Regions from separate parts of the Salinispirillum marinum genome, predicted to be linked through region 1. Evidence: predicted binding sites of a transcription regulator. Region 1 holds the regulator's gene; the other holds the start of a gene.
The links. The regulator sigma-54, encoded in region 1, starts transcription at its own class of promoters, with help from an activator protein. The targets are predictions, from matches to a motif close to TGGCACNNNNNTTGCTNT.
Positions count from the first base shown of each region.

Region 1 (9,489 bases):
CGACCGCCTGACACCGCTCCGGCCACGAGGTAGGTACCCGCTTCAATCCGGTCGGGCAGCACTTTGTAGTCGCAGCCATGCAATGTTTCTACACCAGTAACCCGCAACGTGTCGGTTCCGATGCCGTCAATTTTAGCGCCCATGGCGACCAAACACTTAGCCAGATCCACCACTTCAGGTTCACGGGCTGCATTTTCAATGACGGTTTCACCGTCCGCCAGCACGGCGGCCATCAACACGTTTTCGGTGCCGGTTACCGACACTGTATCAAAGAAATACGAATTTCCCGTTAACCGTGCGTCTCGCCGGGCCTTTATATAGCCATCTTCCATCACAATATGAGCACCCAGCGCCTCCATACCGCGCAGGTGAAGATCCACCGGACGACTGCCTATGGCACATCCCCCCGGCAGCGACACATTGGCTTCGCCAAAATGCGCCAACAGCGGACCCAACACCAGTATTGAGGCACGCATGGTTTTGACCAACGAGTACGGTGCTGTGCAGTCCTTCAAGGTACCGGCGTTGATCTGCACGCTCATGTCTTCATTGATTAAGACCTCAACGCCCATACACACCAGTAGTTCAATCATGGTGGTGATGTCGTTCAAGTGCGGTAAATTCCGCAACGTTACCGGCTCTTTGGTCAGCAAGGTAGCGGCTAAAATCGGTAAGGCCGCGTTTTTAGCACCTGATATGCGAATGGTGCCGTCGATGGGCCGGCCACCGGTAATCAGTAATTTATCCATAGAATGGGTTAACCGTTCTCCGTTCCCAGATCCATGGTCACTGCGTGAATAGCGCCACTCTGGATGTGTTCGTTCAAAAAGCCGTAAATCAACTGCTGTTGCTTCACTGGCATGAGTCCCGCGAACGCTTGTCCGCGTGCTTTAACATGAAATTTGGCGCCGCTGCCAGAGACTTCGATTGTGCAATCGGGCAATGCAGCGGTGAGGATTTCCTGTACAAGTTCAGCGTGCATGTGACACCTCACGATAAAAGGTCGAGCATTATATGAAATACCAGTGCATCGCACCACCCGAACAAACCATTCGTTCGCTGTTCAAGCCGCTTTGATTGACTATTTTCGCTTTGTTGCACTTTCTCGGCCCAACCCACCTTGCATTTACATTGTTGCTTGCTTTTAATGTGCTTCCATTTTTCGGATGACATACAGATGCTGACCATTGTAGCCGCAATTGTAGTAGGTTTAATCGTGTTGGTGTGGAGTTCCGACCGTTTTGTCGGCGGGGCCGCCGCACTCGCCAACTCATTAGGTATATCACCGCTCATCATCGGTTTAACGGTGGTTGCCCTAGGCACCAGCGCGCCGGAAATACTGGTCTCGGCCAGTGCGGCCATTCAAGGCAGCACGCCGCTGGCGATTGGTAACGCACAAGGCTCGAACATAGCCAATTTAGGCCTTGTTCTGGCCGTTTGTGCACTGATCATTGCCCTGCCCGTTAACCGTGCGGTTTGGAAACGGGAGTCGTACGTTCTACTGGGAGTGACGCTCGCCTTAGGGGCCATATTATGGGACCTACATTTAAGCTTTCTTGAAGGTGCCCTCCTAGTAGTGCTCATGGCGCTCTTTATAAGCTATACCGTGTGGTCAGTGAAGAAAGCCAAAGATGTAGCCGAGCTGCCAGACTTCTCGGAAGACATACCTGATGATATGCCCTTGGGAAAAGCGGTTTTTTGGGTCGTTGCCGGGTTAATTTTATTGGTACTGGGTGCTCAGTCTCTGGTCTGGGGTGCTACCGAGCTGGCGCTGCGGTTTGGCATCAGCGAACTGGTGGTGGGGGCGACCATTGTAGCCATCGGCACCAGCTTGCCTGAGCTGGCCACATCCATTACCAGCACACTGAAGGGCCACCATGAAATGACCATTGGTAATGTGGTCGGCTCTAATATTTTCAACATTCTTGCCGTGATCGGCATTGCCGGCATGATCGCTCCGACTGACTTCGAAGCGGCCGTTTTCTGGCGAGATTATGTCTTTGTTCTTGGCTTAACCCTTTTGTTGTTGGTCGTGGCGTGGTGGTTTGGTCGACACAACAAAGCCATTCCGAGGGTATTTGGTCTGGTGCTACTGGCGGCCTACCTTTACTATTTGTACCTCAATTATATGGCGTTATCGGCATGACCCAATCTCCGGCAAAAACCTTTTCATTTTTAACCAGTGCTCGGCGCACCTTACAAATGGAGGCCGAGGCCATCAGCGCCTTGCTGGATCGCTTGGATGATGATTTCTCCAAGGCCTGCGAATTGATTCTGGCCGGTAAAGGCCGGGTCGTGGTCACTGGCATGGGCAAGTCAGGTCATATCGGCAATAAGATTGCAGCTACACTGGCCAGTACTGGCACACCGGCTTTTTTTATGCACCCAGGGGAAGCCAGCCACGGCGACTTGGGCATGATAACGCGGGATGACACCATTATTGCGCTATCAAACAGCGGTGAAACCAACGAAATCATTTCGTTACTGCCAGCGATTAAACGACTGGGTATACCGGTGATCGCCATTACGGGGCAAGCCGAATCTACGCTTGGCCAAGAAGCCGACGCCATGTTGGACAGCGGCGTCGACATTGAAGCCTGCCCGTTAAATTTAGCCCCCACGTCCAGCACCACAACAGCGCTGGTGCTGGGGGATGCCCTCGCCATTGCCCTGCTGGAATCGCGCGGTTTTTCGGCCGAAGATTTCGCCTTCTCCCACCCCGGCGGCAGCTTGGGTAAGCGACTGTTGCTGAAGGTTGAAAACATCATGCAAACCGGCGACCGCATTCCCAAAGTTGCCCCCACCGCCAGTGTCTCTGACGCCTTGTTGGAAATGACCCAAAAAGGCCTGGGCATGACCACGGTCATCGATGATCAGAATCAACTGTTGGGCGTGTACACCGACGGCGACTTACGTCGCACCTTCGAACGCGATATTGACCTTAAAGCCGCACGTGTGACCGATGTTATGCATCGCGGCGGAAAAACCATCGGGCCGGGTGCGTTGGCGGCGGAGGCATTGTATGTGATGGAGCAAGCACAGATCACCGCACTGGTTGTTATCGACAGCAATCATGAACCCATTGGCATCGTTCACATGCATGATTTGCTGCGCGCCGGAGTGGCGTAGTGGCTTGGCGCTGGGGCCTTCCGTTACTGGCCATCGGGCTCAGTGTGCTCGGGTTATGGTGGTCAGCGCGCACCACCCCTTTGGCCCCTGTCGTCACGGAAGAGAGCGCCGCCCTCCCACAATTGCGCATGCAAGGTATTGAGCGCGTTACCGTAAAGGCTGATGGCACATGGGTTTCCACACTCACGGCCAGCGCTGCAGAATACTATTCCGCCAATGACGAATTATGGCTCACGCAACCCATAGTCCGCGCTGCAGGCACTCCACCTAACCATTTGACGGCTGACACCGCCCGAGTACAGCAAGGGCAACATTGGCTGTTAACCGGGAATGTTGTGGTAACCAACGACCCGGACCACCCAACACCGCTGGTCATTCACACAGAACAACTGCAATATGACACAGCGTCTCAACTGGCGACCACCGAGCAAGCGGTCAATATTCGCCAAGGAGAACGCATGAACACGGATGCCATTGGCATGACCTTGAACCTTGAAACCATGGAGTTCGACCTGCATGAGCACGTTCGTTCAACGTTCCGTCCTGATCAGTAGTCTGTTGCTGAGCAGCGCCATCTACGCCGTTCCCGGTGACCGCGACCTGCCCATCGATATTGTGGCCGATCGCAACCAGGGAAATTTACGCGCTAACGTCATGACGTATACGGGCAATGTGGTCATTACCCAAGGCACGCTGCACATTGAAGGGCAAGAGGTGGTGGTCTATCGCAATGACAATAATGAAATTTCCCGCCTGGTAGCGTCGGGAACCGAACCGGCTTGGGTAGCCGACCAATTTGACCTTGATGAACCCATCACCCGCTTGGAAGGCCAAACGGTGACCTACGATGCGGAAACCGGCGTGATTACCGCACAGGGCAGTGCTCGTCTGCAACAGGGCCGCAACATCGCGACAGCACATTACATTCGCTACAACCAGGAAACGGATGATTTTGAATCAAACTTTCGCGCCCCGGACGGCAGTGAAGGTGAACGCGTCTCCATGTGCTTAACCAATGAGGAAGAGAATGGCCAAACAGCTGATCGCCCGGCATCTTGCCAAAACATACGGTAAACGCCGTGTCGTCACGGACGTATCACTCTATGTCAACACGGGCGAAGTGGTTGGTTTGCTGGGGCCAAACGGTGCAGGTAAAACCACCTGTTTTTATATGATTGTTGGCCTCGTTGCCAATGATGCCGGTGACATTTTATTGGATGATCGCTCGCTGACCGGTCTGCCCATGCACAAGCGGGCACAGCTTGGTGTCGGTTACTTGCCGCAAGAGGCCTCGGTTTTTCGCAAGCTGACCGTGGCACAAAACATCATGGCCGTGCTGGAGTTGCGCAAAGAACTGTCGAAAGCCGATCGCCATCGCAAAATGGAGTCCCTACTCGAAGAATTCAATATTACGCACATCCGCGACAGCTTGGGCATCGCGCTTTCCGGCGGTGAGCGACGACGCGTTGAGATTGCCCGGGCGTTAGCGTCCGAGCCCGACTTCATTCTGCTGGACGAGCCCTTTGCCGGGGTAGACCCCATTTCCGTCTCGGATATTAAGGACATCGTGTACCAATTACGCGATAAAGGCATCGGTGTCTTGATCACGGATCACAACGTCAGAGAAACTTTAGACATTTGTGCGCGTGCTTATATCGTCGGAGGTGGTACTATTATTGCAGAGGGCGGCGCAAACGATATACTTGCCAACCAAAAGGTTCGTGAGGTTTACCTCGGCGAACACTTCCGCCTTTAATGTGAAACCCTTTTCCCGGGTTATTTTTAGACAGTTCGCGGCCAACACTGAGCCGCGTCGGGTAGTATCAGGAGCGACATGAAGACCAGTTTGCAGCTAAAAATGGGCCAGCAGTTGACGATGACGCCTCAACTGCAACAAGCCATTCGATTATTGCAACTATCCACTCTGGACTTACAACAAGAGATCCAAGAAGCGCTCGACTCGAACCCACTATTAGAAGTGGCTGACGAACATGAAGCGGATCATGAGCATGCGCCCGCAAACGACGCCAACAGTCAATCCGATGATCAATCGATTACCGTCAGCAGCAACGATAAAGCCGACGACCCGCAAATAGAAGATCTGTGGAACGAACAAATTCCCGATGAACTCTCGGTCGACAGCAATTGGGATGACATCTACCAACACGCCCCCACCAGCGCTTCTATGCCCAGCGGCGATGATGACTACAACTTTGAAAATCAGTCGGTCGCGGATGACAATTTATACGATCATTTGATGTGGCAGTTGAATCTTACCCCGATGAATGAACGGGACCGAATCATTGCGACGGCCATCATCGATTCAGTGGAGCCGAGCGGCCTGTTGTGTTCACCCATTGAAGACATCTTTGAAGGACTTGAAGAAGAGCTTGGTCAAGACGGTGACCCACTGGAAATGGACGAAATGATGGCGGTACTGCATCGGCTACAACAATTTGAGCCGACCGGCGTGTGCGCGCAGAATCTCAGCGAATGCATTTCTATACAGCTGCGCCAACTACCGGCCGACACCCCGCTGCTCAAAGAAGCGATTCGTTTGGTGACGGACTACGCCGACCTGCTGGCGAGTAAAGATTTTCCGCAAATTCTGCGCAAGATGCGAATAAAGGAAGAGCAATTGCGCGACGCCATGGTGTTGATCCAACAAACCAATCCAAGGCCCGGCACCAGCATATCCAACCACGAATCGGAATATGTGATTCCTGACGTCATCGTGCGCAAAGACCTCGAACACAGCCGTTGGCTGGTCGAACTTAACCCGGAAATTGCGCCTCGCTTACGTGTTAACAGCGGTTACGCCTCAATGATCAAGCGCGCCGACAACAGCGCAGACAACAATTACATCAAAGACAACCTGCAAGAAGCCAAATGGTTCATTAAAAGCCTGCAAAGCCGCAATGAAACGTTACTCAAGGTCGCCACGCAAATCGTTGAGCATCAGCGCGGGTTTCTAGAATACGGCGAAGAAGCCATGAAACCGTTGGTTCTCCATGACATCGCCCAAGCCGTTGAAATGCATGAATCAACGATTTCGCGGGTCACCACACAAAAATTCATGCATACCCCACGGGGTATTTTCGAGCTGAAGTACTTCTTTTCCAGCCACGTCAGCACCAACAGCGGTGGCGAGTGTTCCTCTACCGCTATTCGTGCGTTGATTAAAAAGTTGGTCAGTGCGGAAAACACCAAAAAGCCGCTCAGTGACAGTAAAATTGCTACCCTATTAAAAGATCAAGGGATCAATGTAGCGCGCCGGACCATTGCCAAATACCGTGAGGCCATGAACATTCCGCCGTCGAATGAACGCAAGACCCTTGTGTAAATAAAACATTAATCCAGATCAATCACTTGAAACGAAAGTCAGCTACACTTATTACATAGAGACAAAGCGTTTTTTTGGGGTCGTTGTCCTAACGACCTGTCATTCGCGAGAAGGAGTTATCCTATGCAAATAAACATCAGTGGCCATCATGTAGAATTAACCGACCCACTGCGCGAGTACGTCACCACCAAACTGGATCGATTGGAGCGACATTTCGATCAAATCAGCATCGTACAAACCACGCTCAGCATAGAGAAACAACGACAAAAGGCAGAGACCACCCTGCACATCAAAGGGGGTCAACTGTTTGCCGACGCCGAGCACGAAGACATGTATGCAGCGATTGACCTGATGGTCGACAAGCTGGACCGACAACTTCTCAAACACAAGGAAAAGACCGTAGATCGCCTGCACGGGAACGGTCGCTAATTTTTTATGCCAAACCTTAACGACGTCGTTAGTCTGGAGCGCACCCTTTGGGGTGCGCCGAGCCAGAGCAAAAAGAAGACCCTACAACTCATCAGCGATCATGTCGTCACCTTGCAACCGGAATTTGATGCGGATGCCTTGTTTAACAGCCTGATCGAGCGAGAGCGCCTCGGTTCCACCGGGTTTGGTAATGGCGTAGCCATTCCTCACTGTCGGCTGGAAAACTGCGCTGCCCCCTTCGGTTTGCTGGTAAAGCTCGAAGAGCCCATTGAATTTGATGCCCTCGACCAGAAGCCGGTCGACATCGTATTCACCTTGATCGTGCCGCAAGAAGCCCGTACGGAACATCTACAATTGCTGTCTCGCGTTGCTGAACGCTTCAATGATGACGCGCGCTTAAAGGCCATGCGTCAGGCGCCGGATGCTCATGCCTTTTACGCGGCGTTCATCGCCGAATAAGCCTGCGGAAGCATCAACATGGATCTCATCGTTATCAGCGGACGCTCCGGCTCCGGTAAAAGTACCGCACTGAACGTATTGGAAGATGTCGGTTATACCTGCATCGATAACCTGCCGATTACCATGTTGCCGGAATTGGCGAATGAAATGCTGCAAGGGAACATTAACCAAAAAGTGGCCGTCTGCATTGATGCGCGAAACGCCACCAAGGCGTTGCGTCAGTTCCCACAGATCGTTGCGCAATTACCGGACACCATAAACCTAGACATCGTCTATTTAGACGCCGACGAAGTGACCTTACACAAAAGGTTCTCTGAAACCCGACGTAAGCACCCACTCACCGGCGACGACACCTCGTTACAAGAAGCCATCCACGGTGAACGCGCCCTGCTCGACACCATCGTAAACATGGCCCACCTGAACATTGATACGACGGGGCTGTCGATTTACGAGCTACGCGATCAGATAAAAACGCGCGTCGCAGGTACCTCGCGTCAGGAAATGGCGTTGTTGTTTATGTCATTCGGCTTTAAGCATGGCACACCGCACGATGCCGACCTGATTTACGACGTGCGCTGCTTACCCAATCCCTATTGGGACCCGGCACTGCGCAAGTATTCCGGCTTGGACGAGCCGGTTCAGAAATTTTTGCATAAGGAACCGGATGTGAGCGATATGATCGACAGCATCCGCAGCTATCTGGATCGCTGGCTGCCTTGCTATGCCGCCAACAACCGGGCCTACCTGACGATTGCCATTGGCTGCACCGGCGGCCAACACCGCTCGGTCTATGTCGCGCAACAATTGGCCCAAATTTACCGGCCCCGTTACACCTCCGTTCAATTACGCCACAGGGAGTTGAAGTCCACGCTGTCATGATCAGAGAACCCATTACCATCATCAACAAATTGGGTCTGCATGCGCGGGCTTCAGCCAAGTTAAATAAGCTGGCCATGCAGTTTTCCAGCAGTGTCATACTGGAAAAAGACGGCCGCCGTTCGGACGCGCGCAACATCATGTCCATCATGATGTTGGCCGCCAGCAAAGGCACAGAATTGACCCTGGAGGTGTCAGGGGACGACGAGCAAGCCGCATACGATGCCATAAAAGCATTAATCGATAATTATTTTGAAGAAGGTGAATAACCGAGATGGCGCGTAAAAAAAAGATGGTTGTTGAAGACAACGACATCGAAATAGTTTCCAAATCGGAACTCAAACGCGAGATGGAACGTTTGCAAGCGGTGGGTAATCGCCTCCTTGAACTTTCGGCGGAAAAATTGCGCGAGTTTCCGCTTGAAGAATCTCTTTTGCTAGCGTTGCTTGAGTCACAGCGCCTGAAAAGCCATGAAGCCAAACGCCGTCAATTGCAATACATTGGCCGTTTGATGCGAGATGCCGACGTCGAGGCCATCGAAAAAGCACTCGATTTCAATGATCCCAGCAGCGAAGTGCATCTTCAGTTGACCGTCCTATGTGAACGGTGGCGTGCCGAACTCATCGAAGATCCGGATGCCGTAGCCCGCTTTTTTGATGCCTTTCCCCATGCCGACCGTCAACATTTGCGTCAGTTGGTCCGCAATGCTCAGCAAGAAGCAGAACAAACTGCGCATGAGCCCCACACCTCGGCCAGCCAGTTCAAACACCGGCGCAAATTGTTTCAAGTCTTGCGAGAAGAAATTCAACCCACGCTGTGATCCAACGTAAATGTCGGCTCGTAACCCTGTCAAATTCCTAGGATTTGTTTGATCATGCGAGCTAACCCCATGACCTCCATAGGCAAGGCCACTGTGACAACACCAGACGAATGGGCTGATTGCCTGGAACTTATCGCCGGTAATCAAAGCCGAGATGCATTCGCCAAACTCTTTCGCCATTTTGCACCGCAAATTAAAGGTTACGCCCGCTCCTCCGGGCTGACCATGATGGGCGACCAGTTGGCAGATGAACTGGTGCAAGAAACGATGACCAACCTGTGGCGCAAAGCGCATTTGTTTGACCGCGAAAAAGCCTCGGCAACCACCTGGGTCTTTACCATAGCCCGGAACCTGCGAGTTGATTTACTTCGGCGACAAACCAAGCATCAGGGGCATTTAGACTCGGACGATATGTGGAACGAACCGCATACGG
Region 1 covers NZ_JBHSAL010000001.1:37,931-47,419, forward strand. Annotated here, with positions in the region: gene murA (UDP-N-acetylglucosamine 1-carboxyvinyltransferase) at 1-749, opposite strand, end outside; gene ACFOSD_RS00180 (BolA/IbaG family iron-sulfur metabolism protein) at 758-982, opposite strand; gene ACFOSD_RS00185 (calcium/sodium antiporter) at 1,178-2,146, shown strand; gene ACFOSD_RS00190 (KpsF/GutQ family sugar-phosphate isomerase) at 2,143-3,129, shown strand; gene lptC (LPS export ABC transporter periplasmic protein LptC) at 3,129-3,683, shown strand; gene lptA (lipopolysaccharide transport periplasmic protein LptA) at 3,646-4,203, shown strand; gene lptB (LPS export ABC transporter ATP-binding protein) at 4,157-4,885, shown strand; gene ACFOSD_RS00210 (RNA polymerase factor sigma-54) at 4,964-6,472, shown strand; gene hpf (ribosome hibernation-promoting factor, HPF/YfiA family) at 6,596-6,901, shown strand; gene ACFOSD_RS00220 (PTS sugar transporter subunit IIA) at 6,908-7,360, shown strand; gene rapZ (RNase adapter RapZ) at 7,379-8,239, shown strand; gene ACFOSD_RS00230 (HPr family phosphocarrier protein) at 8,236-8,505, shown strand; gene yjgA (ribosome biogenesis factor YjgA) at 8,511-9,056, shown strand; gene ACFOSD_RS00240 (sigma-70 family RNA polymerase sigma factor) at 9,150-9,489, shown strand, end outside.

Region 2 (9,489 bases), on a different contig from region 1:
TGGTTGTTGGTGATAAAACCGTTCTCATCGACACCAAAAATACCAGACCGGGTATAGGTGATTTCACCGTTGGGATATTCCGTCACAAAGAAGCCTGTTCCGTCGATGGCCAAATCCAACACGCTGCCGGTTTGGGTGATATTCCCTTGGGTCATTTTCTGCCCGATGTTCGCCACATTAACCCCACCACCGACAACATTGCGGCCGGAGCCGATCATGCTTGAGGTGTAGGCATCGCCAAACTCCGTGCGGCTGGCTTTGAAACCGGTCGTAGAGGCGTTAGCAACGTTGTTACCGGTGACCTGGAGGTCTTTATTGGCCGCGGCAAGTCCACTTAAACCTGTACTGAAACTCATGATGTTTTCCTCTTATTCGCCCGGTTTCGGGGTAGTAATTCTCTGGCGAGCGGCAAGGCTTCGCCATAAACGGGTAAATATTCATTTACCCGCGCTATTCTGTTATGTCGTTATATGCGTGTTAGAAAACGCTATTAATACGCGTTACTTTATCCAAAGTGGTTTCACGTCCACTGTCCAAATTCAAGACCACGGTGTTGTCCGCTTGAATGGATACGCTGTCCACGCGCGAGCTCATGGAAAGGTCTTGAGCCATATTCTGTCCCAAGACATTACCCATAACCCGGAACGTATACTCCCCTTCCGGATGCGGCAAGATATTGCCGTCTTCGTCCGTTTCAAACTTGTCGTAGTCAATATCCGCCATTTCGCCATTCACTTCCAAATCAATGCCGTTCCATTTGAACGTCAGCTCCCCATTTGACTGAGGACCCAGTTCAACCGATTCAATGATTTGTCCGCTGCTGTCTTCGATCTGTAGCATCAAGTTATCAGCACCACTGGCCACATTGGCGGTTCCAAATACCAATTCACCATATCGCAACGTACTTTCTTGCTGCCCATCAACGGTGACAGAGCCACCGACTAGGCTACTGGCTTGTAAGGCCTGACTGGACTTCATAGCGGTGGCCAGCTGGTCAAAACCACCGCTCATGTTGGTGATGCCTTCTACGGTAGAAAACTGCGCCAACTGGGCAATAAACTCACCGTTTTCTTTCGGCTCCAATGGGTTTTGATTGGTCAGCTGAGCGATCATCAATTCCAAAAACTGATCTTTGCCCAATTCGCCGTTATCTGCTTTAGCGGGCGCTTTTTTGTCAATGCCGTATTGCTCTAACGCACTGCCCGGGCCGACTTGATTGATATTAGACATTCTGGCTACCTACCCTTATCGACCTAGCGTCAGTGTTTTCTGCACCAATGTTTTGGCGGTGTTAAAAACTTCTACGTTCACCTGAAAGGTACGAGAAGCGGAAATCATGTCGGCCATCTCTTCCACCACGTTCACGTTCGGATAGAACACATAGCCTTCTTCATTGGCCATCGGGTGCGATGGATCAAAACGCATCTCCAGCGGACCATCTTTTTCGACAATAGCGGCCACGTTCACGCCGTTACCGATGTCCTTATTCGCGGTAATGTGCCGGAAGTTAGGGTCATGGTACTGCTTGGGAATCATTTGAAATACAGGCTTACGGGCTCGATACGTTTCATCGATGCTGGAACTCACACTCTGCGCGTTCGCCAAGTTACTGGCTGTGGTGTTCAAGCGCACTGACTGCGCGTTCATGCCAGACCCTGCAATATTGATGGTGTTACTGAATGACATGATTATTCTCCTCGCAGTGCGCTGCGCAAGCCGGTGAATCGGGAGTTCAGAAACTCGAAGGTTGCGTTGTACGCCATGGCGTTCTTGGTAAATTCTGCGTGCTCTACGTTGTCGTCCACCGTATTGCCATCAATCGCGGGCTGGTACGGTGTGCGGTACAGCATATCCTGGTTCATCGAGCCACGGCCCGCCAAGTGCTTACTGCTCGTGCGCTCCACGGGCAAGCTGGCATTCTTGCTCACTTCACCACGTAAAATGGCTTCAAAGTCGATGTCGCGGGCTTTAAACCCAGGGGTATCCGAGTTAGCCAGGTTGTTCGCCAACACTTCTGTACGCTGTGCACGAACCAACAGCGCCTGCTGGTGAATACCTAACGAATTTTGAAACCCTAAAGCGGACATGGACTAAGCTCCTATGGTGACTGCGTTTTCTAATACAACATACGTGCCAAAAACAGAAAACCCGCATAGAATGCGGGTTTTTGGGAATTCACCATTGAAAAAAGCGGTTTTACACGACAAAGATTGCCGCTTTTTCCGCTGCCACTGCCGCTATTTTTTGCGGTAAATAATGCCGGGGCGGCAATGCACCATTTCATAGTAATCGTTCAACCCGTTAACAGCTTCCGAGGCACCCACAATCAGGTAGCCTCCCGGACGCAGTGCTTGATGCATCTTCTTTAAAATCTGCATTTTTAATTCTGTGGTGAAGTAAATCAGCACATTGCGGCAAAAGATAATCTGAAACTGCCCAAGCATCGAATAGCTCTCGAGCAAATTTAAAATACGGAATTCCACGCGTGACGAAATGTTGGGCTTTATGCGCCAGCGGCCATCGGCGGTCTGGTCAAAGTATTGCTTTAATTGGGCGGTGTCCAGGCCGCGTCCAAGCGCCAACATGGCGTACTCTCCGGCCTTTGCATCGCCCAGGGCGCGTGTGCTGATGTCGGTAGCGATAATCTTCTCACCCTGAAAGACGCCGGGGCGAGTGCGTTTAAACTCTTCCATGATCATAGAAATGGAATAAGGCTCTTGCCCTGTCGAACAGGCCGCAGACCAAATACGCAGCGGTTGCTTCACCTTTTCAGCGGCGTATTCCGGCAACAATTTATTGCGCAAGATGTCAAACGGGTGCATGTCACGAAACCACAGGGTTTCGTTGGTGGTCATGGCATCCACCACTTGGGCCCGCAAGCCACCTCGCACATCTCGCTCAATCAACTTCACCAAATCGGCCAGGGTTTCTGCTTGCGTGTCCTTTAAAATGGTTCGTAGACGGCTCGAAACCAAGTATTGCTTGTTGGGGCCTAGCGCAATGCCTGAATGTTTCTCCAGAAACTGGCTAAATTCCTCGTAACCTTTGCTAACAGCCGACATAGGGCTGGGTACTCCTTACTTATTCTTCGAGCGCAGGCACAGAACCGCCACGCGCCATGATTTGATCGATAACTTTTTGTGCTAATTCATCCGGGTGAAATTTGGCCTGGAAGTCATTCGCGCCCACTTTCTGCACCATCGCTTTGTTAAACACGCCACTCAAAGAGGTGTGCAGTATGATGTGCATGTCTTTCAATTCCGGGGTATTACGAATGTTGGCCGTCAAGGTGTAACCATCCATTTCTGGCATTTCAATGTCCGAAATGATCATCGCAAACTCGTTTTTCGGGTCTTTACCGTCAGCCAGCATTTGGCGCAAATAATCCCACGCTTCTTTACCGTCTTCGAGCACCACGGTTTCAATACCAATTTGTTCAACACAACGACTGATTTGCTTACGCGCAATTCGAGAGTCGTCGACAATCAATACTTTATTGTTCACGGCAGCTTTACGGGCATCATCGGTAATCAAACCTTCACGAATGGTTTCATTAACCGGCGACACCTCGGACAGAATTTTTTCAACGTCGATGATTTCCACCATCTGATTGTCCAGTTTGGTCACCGCCGTCAGATAATGATCATGCCCGGTTCCCTTTGGCGGTGGCAAAATATCTTCCCAATTCATGTTCACTATGCGGTCAACCGAATGCACCAGAAAACCCTGCACCCGATTGTTGTATTCGGTAATGATCACAAAGGCATCTTCAATATTGTCCAGCGCCCGCTTTCCGGTGGCTAACCCAAGGTCAAGAATGGGTGTCGTCCCGCCTCGGATGTGGGCAACGCCGCGCACCACCGACTTACTTTTCGGCATACTGGTAAGTTTAGGACACTGCAAAACCTCTTTCACCTTGAACACATTGATGCCGTATAGCTGCTTACCGGCCAAACGAAACAACAATAATTCTAAACGGTTCTGCCCAACGAGTTGGGTTCGTTGGTTGACACTGTCTAATACTCCGGCCATTTCAGCACTCCAGAATCTTGGTGACTGGCATAATAATTGAATGTTTTACTGCCTGCGGTACATCCCGTCGAACTTCTGACATTGTAGACCAAAAGGCACGTGCATGGCGCAGTTCGTAACAGCCCTGATCACATTCTTCCGCGTCTTTGTCGCCGGTCTGTCACTGCTCCTGTCGGCAACCCACAGCATAGCGCTTGACGAAGACCGTTTACAACATACCTTACAGCAGTACATTACTACCAGTATTCTAGACCATTATGCGCAAGCGACGGCAGAAAATATTTCCATCACGATCAACATGCCGAACGCTGTGCGTTCCTTGGATGAATGTACGGCACCGCTGGAGATCTCTGCCAGCCGTAATCAATGGGTAGGCAATGTCCGTTTGGTGGTCAGTTGTGCAGGCGAATCTACTTGGACAACGTACATCACCGCCAGTGTCGGCATGCATCTGCCGGTTGTCACCCTCAGTCGGTCGCTGCCGCGAAACAGCGTGATCACAGCCGACGACATCAGCATGCAAGTTAAAAATATCGCCGATGAACATCAAGGTTTTTACTTGGATGCCGATGCTGTCATTGGCTCTGCGCTGGCGCGTGACCTTGGCTTAGGTTATGTGTTGCACAGTCGTGTGTTAAATGCACCAACGCTGGTTTCCCGTGGAGATGCTGTAACCATACGCGCTACCGGCGGCGGAATCTCTGTATCCATGGCCGGTACGGCCATGATGGATGGCACAGAGGGGCGTCAAATTTCTGTCAGAAACAACAGTTCGGGCAAAGTCTTACGGGCTTGGGTAGTAGACCGGGGGCTGGTTGAAGTTCCGTTTACGGCCACCCGATAATGCCCATTTCACGCGTCAAAAAAAACGCGCAATTAAATGCATTTTGTACTAAAGTTTTTTATGCCGGTGCCGCTACTGCATCTAGCGGAACTGTATTTTGAGGGCAACATCATGGCTATAAATTTCAACAACGGTATCGGGTCAGGCCAGAACAGCCTGAACGGCACCAAAGGCAAAGACAACGTTACACCCTTACATCGCGACGGGATGAACACGTCTAACGGACAGGGTGCGAAAGACGACTCAGTGAATTTGAGCAGTCAGGTACAATCCTTGCAGAGCCTTGAGGCAGAGATTAAAAAAATGCCTGATGCGGATTTGGGTCGTGTAGACCAAATCAAGTCAGCCATCGCCAATGGCGAATACACGATTAATTACGAGCGACTGGCAGCGGCCATCCAGAAATTCGAGGGTTCCCTCTGAATTTAGCACCTTGAGACCGCTGCATGGGATGCTAATGAGGAGCACACCGTATGCACTGGTCCAATGAACAAAGTACCGCCCTCCACAATATTCTTGTTTCTTTACTGCGCACCGGGCGGCAAATGCTTGCCGTCCTAACGGCAGAACGTGATGCACTGATTCAGCGCGAACCCCCTGCCGCATCCATCACCGAAGAAAAAGCGCAACTGGCCAGTATCCTTGCGGATATGCATGGCACCTACGACCAATTGATTGATGGACGGAACATTGTCGATTTACGTCAACAGTTGGCCAGTGAAGCACCGGACTTAATTCTTTTATTGGATGATGTAAAAGCCATCTTGAACGACTGCGACGAATACAATCATATCAACGGTCGCTTGCTAGCGCGCACCCACATTAAATACCAACTGTTAAACCGACTATTAAAAAATAGCCATCCTGATCCGACCTACTCTCGCGGTGGACAACTGTCGGAATCGAACCATGGCAGCCTTGGCAAAGCATAAAGATTCAACTTCATCATGACTCGGACAGGCGATTTGGCCCATGTATATTGAACCGTTGGCGCTATTTATTCTGCTGGAAGTATTTATCGCCGTCATCGTGGTATCCGGCTTCCTGTTCTATAAAAGTCGCCTGTTGAGGGTCATGATTGCGATCTTGACGCATTTGCGCAAAGAGCGCGCCCGCCGTGAAATGGAACGACGTGCCGAGTTGGCCAAACTGCGCCAGGAAAATAAAGCGCTGGCCGCTGACGTGGTAAAGATTCGGGAAGACAGTGGCAACAGTTATCTGCAACAAATTCAGTCGCGCTTGAAAGAGGTAGATGCAGAAACGAGTCGCCGGATGAAGGATGCCTCCGAAGAAGAAGGGGAAGACATTTCCCATCAAGCGCAACTGCGTAAAATTTTTCTCGAATACGAAGCCCTGATGTCGGCCCCGGGCGCTAACCGCGAAAAAGCCACCGAAGAGTTCATTCAGCAATTAGAGAAGGCCGTAGGCGCGCGAGCCAACCTTATTCCGGTTGACTCGGAACTGGGTCAACTGCAAGAACAAATTGAACTGCACAAAAAGCGCATTGCGCTGTTGGAGCCGTTCGAAGCCCAGGTCAATTCGCTGCAGGCTGAGTTGGATGAGGCTGAACGTAAGATTGAAGAGCTCCGCACCATCACAGAAAATGACTTTGGCCCCGGCTATCAATCGTCCGAGCCCGGCGAACACACCGATGAAATTCATCGTTTGAAATCGGAACGTTTTGACTTAATGGAATCGGTCAACGAGTTACGCCTCAAACTACAAAAAGCCATCGCAGACGGTAACGCACAAGACATTGTCGATCTGATGGAGTTACAGATTTCGCAGCAAGCGCAGTACATGAAGGAATCTGATACGGCCATTACCCTGCTAGAAAAAGAGTTGGAAACTGCCAATAAGATGGTCTCCGATTTACGCTTCAAGTTGGAAAACATGCCTGCGCCATCGGGTGTCGACTTTGAAACCGCCGAAGCCGTTGAAACCTTAAATACGGAAAGTGTCGAAAAGCTCAACGACTACGCGAACGATCAGAAGAACAGCATTGCTGCGATGCGCGATAACCTGGTGGCCTTTCGTGCCGCAAAAGAAGAAAGCGAGCGCGAAGAGCTACTGGAACGCCAGAACAGCCAGATACAAACCATGGAGGCTTCTCTCAAAGAATCTGAAACCTGCGTGATGATACTGGAAAACGAACTGCGCGATGCGAACGAGAAGATTGGCAAGCTGCACAAAGTCGCCAAAAAAGCTAAAAATAATAAAGAAGTGAATAAACAGGCGAACGAAATGGAGAACTTACTGCGGAAGTTTGTCACCGACAGCGAAGACATGGTGGCCTGCATTGGCGGCCTGGAAAACGAGAATCTGGAGCTTCGCGCCAAGTTGGTGGATATGGGCGTCGGCGAGAGCGAGCTACCGAAACACGTCTTACCTCCCGACGCCATGAAGATCAAAAAGCACCCACCAGTGCCGCAAGAAGAGGACGAAGATTAAGTCACCGAAAGACGCAATTGAAAACCGCCATTGGGCGGTTTTTAGCCTTCTAAGCGCTCCCGCTGCTGCATCGCCCACAACTGCGCATAACGCCTGTTGAGTTTTAACAACGCTTCATGCCTACCCTGCTCCACCACTTGACCGCCATCCAACACCACAATTTGATCAGCATCCGTAACAGTGGAAAGGCGATGCGCAATCACCAAGGTTGTATGGTTAGCGGCCACGGTGCGCATGGCATCCAAAATCGCACCTTCGGATTTTGAATCCAGTGCCGAGGTCGCTTCATCAAACACCACAATGGGCGCGTTCTTCAACAGCACCCGGGCAATGGCAATGCGCTGTTTTTCGCCGCCGGAAACCTTCAGTCCGCGTTCACCCACCATGGTCTGGTCGCCGTCTGGCAAGGCCGCAATAAATCCGTCCAACTGCGCCATGCGTATCGCCTCGGCAATCTCTGCTTCGGTGGCGGTCGGGCAGCCATAGGCCACGTTGTCTCGAATACTGGCATTAAACAGTACGGTATCTTGCGGTACGATGGCTATGTTCTGGCGTACACTGCTTTGCGTGACCTTACGAATGTCTTGCCCATCGATTTCAATGACCCCATCCCAGACGTCGTAAAAACGATACAGCAAGCGCGCCAGAGTGCTCTTTCCGGCACCCGAGGCACCGACCACGGCAACCTTACTACCGGCGGGAACGGAAAGTGAAAAGCCCTTAAGAATGGCGCGGTCCGGGTGATAGCCAAACATCACCTGCTTGAACTCTACACGGCCAGTTTGCAGCACTAAGGGTGCGGCATCCGGTGCGTCTTGAATGGCTGAGGCACGGCTCAACAGACCCAACATATTTTCCAGGTCCGTCAGTGCCCGACGTATTTCCCGGTAAACAAAACCTAAAAAGTTGAGCGGTATAAAAAGCTGAATCATGTAGGCGTTAATCATGACCAGATCACCTAAGGTCATGCTGCCATCCACCACCCCTTGCGCGGCCATGATCATCATGGCGGTAATGGCGAGGGCGATGATGAGTGCCTGCCCTGAATTGAGCGCCAAAAGCGAAAGTCTATTTTTCAGCTTGGCGCTTTCCCAGCGGGCCAAAAATCCATCGTATGCCGACGCTTCAAACGACTCATTATTGAAATACTTGACCGTTTCATAATTCAACAGGCTGTCGATGGCCCGGGTGTTGGTGGAGGAATCGGCCTGATTCGCTTCGCGCACAAAACGGTTGCGCCACTCGGTTGTGATAATGGTGAACAGAATATAGAAACCGACCGCAATCACCGTAATCAGGGCGTACCATGGGGAAAAGGCGAAGGTAAAAATGGCCGCGACCATCAGTATCTCAAACAGCGTGGGAACGATGTTGAACATCAGGAAACGCATAAGGAAACTGATGCCACTGGTACCACGTTCTATATCGCGGCTAACCCCGCCGGTCTGGCGTTCCAAGTGAAACGCCAGTTCAAGTGCATGCAGGTGCTTGAATACCCTCAAACCTACTTGTCGCATGGCATGTTCGGTTACGCGACTGAACAAGGCATCGCGCAATTCACCAAAAAACACCCCACCAAAGCGCAACAGCCCATAGAACAGCAAAAAGGCCAAAGGCAAAATCACTTCAGGCTGAAGACTACGATCAACACCATCGACAATGTTCTTCAATGCCCACGGCATTAACAAGGTCGCACCTTTGGCGGCCAACAACGCCAATACGGCCAGAATAACGCGGCCTTTAAAATCCCATAAGTAAGGCCATAGATAGCCAATGGTTTCTTTAAGCCGCAATGAATTCTTCGTAGGCGGGGCATCCACCCCGCGTGTACCACCCATACCCTGCACGGTTAGGCGTAAGTACAGAGATACGCGGTATCTTGCGCTACCTGAAGTTTGAACGATGCGTGCGCAGGCACTTCAAATACAGCACCGGCTTTGAAGGTTTGCCAGCTTTCACTACCCGGCAATAAAACGGTGAGCGCACCGCTGATGACTGTCATGGTTTCGTGCTGCGACGTGCCAAACTCATAGTCACCCGGCGCCATCACGCCAACGGTAGCTGGCAGTTGTTCACCTTGAAAGGCAATAGAAGCAACTTTCCCGTCAAAATATTGATTCACATTAAACATAAATTATTCTCAAAAGTAGGAAGTAAAATAG
Region 2 covers NZ_JBHSAL010000002.1:863,236-872,724, forward strand. Annotated here, with positions in the region: gene ACFOSD_RS11150 (flagellar hook-basal body complex protein) at 1-356, opposite strand, end outside; gene ACFOSD_RS11155 (flagellar hook assembly protein FlgD) at 478-1,230, opposite strand; gene flgC (flagellar basal body rod protein FlgC) at 1,246-1,686, opposite strand; gene flgB (flagellar basal body rod protein FlgB) at 1,689-2,087, opposite strand; gene ACFOSD_RS11170 (CheR family methyltransferase) at 2,238-3,062, opposite strand; gene ACFOSD_RS11175 (chemotaxis protein CheV) at 3,082-4,032, opposite strand; gene flgA (flagellar basal body P-ring formation chaperone FlgA) at 4,136-4,876, shown strand; gene flgM (flagellar biosynthesis anti-sigma factor FlgM) at 4,988-5,299, shown strand; gene flgN (flagellar export chaperone FlgN) at 5,350-5,808, shown strand; gene ACFOSD_RS11195 (hypothetical protein) at 5,849-7,327, shown strand; gene ACFOSD_RS11200 (ABCB family ABC transporter ATP-binding protein/permease) at 7,369-9,165, opposite strand; gene ppnP (pyrimidine/purine nucleoside phosphorylase) at 9,177-9,458, opposite strand.
Region 2: a site for sigma-54 is predicted at 2,119-2,136, ahead of flgB (flagellar basal body rod protein FlgB). Genes of this name have one in related genera too.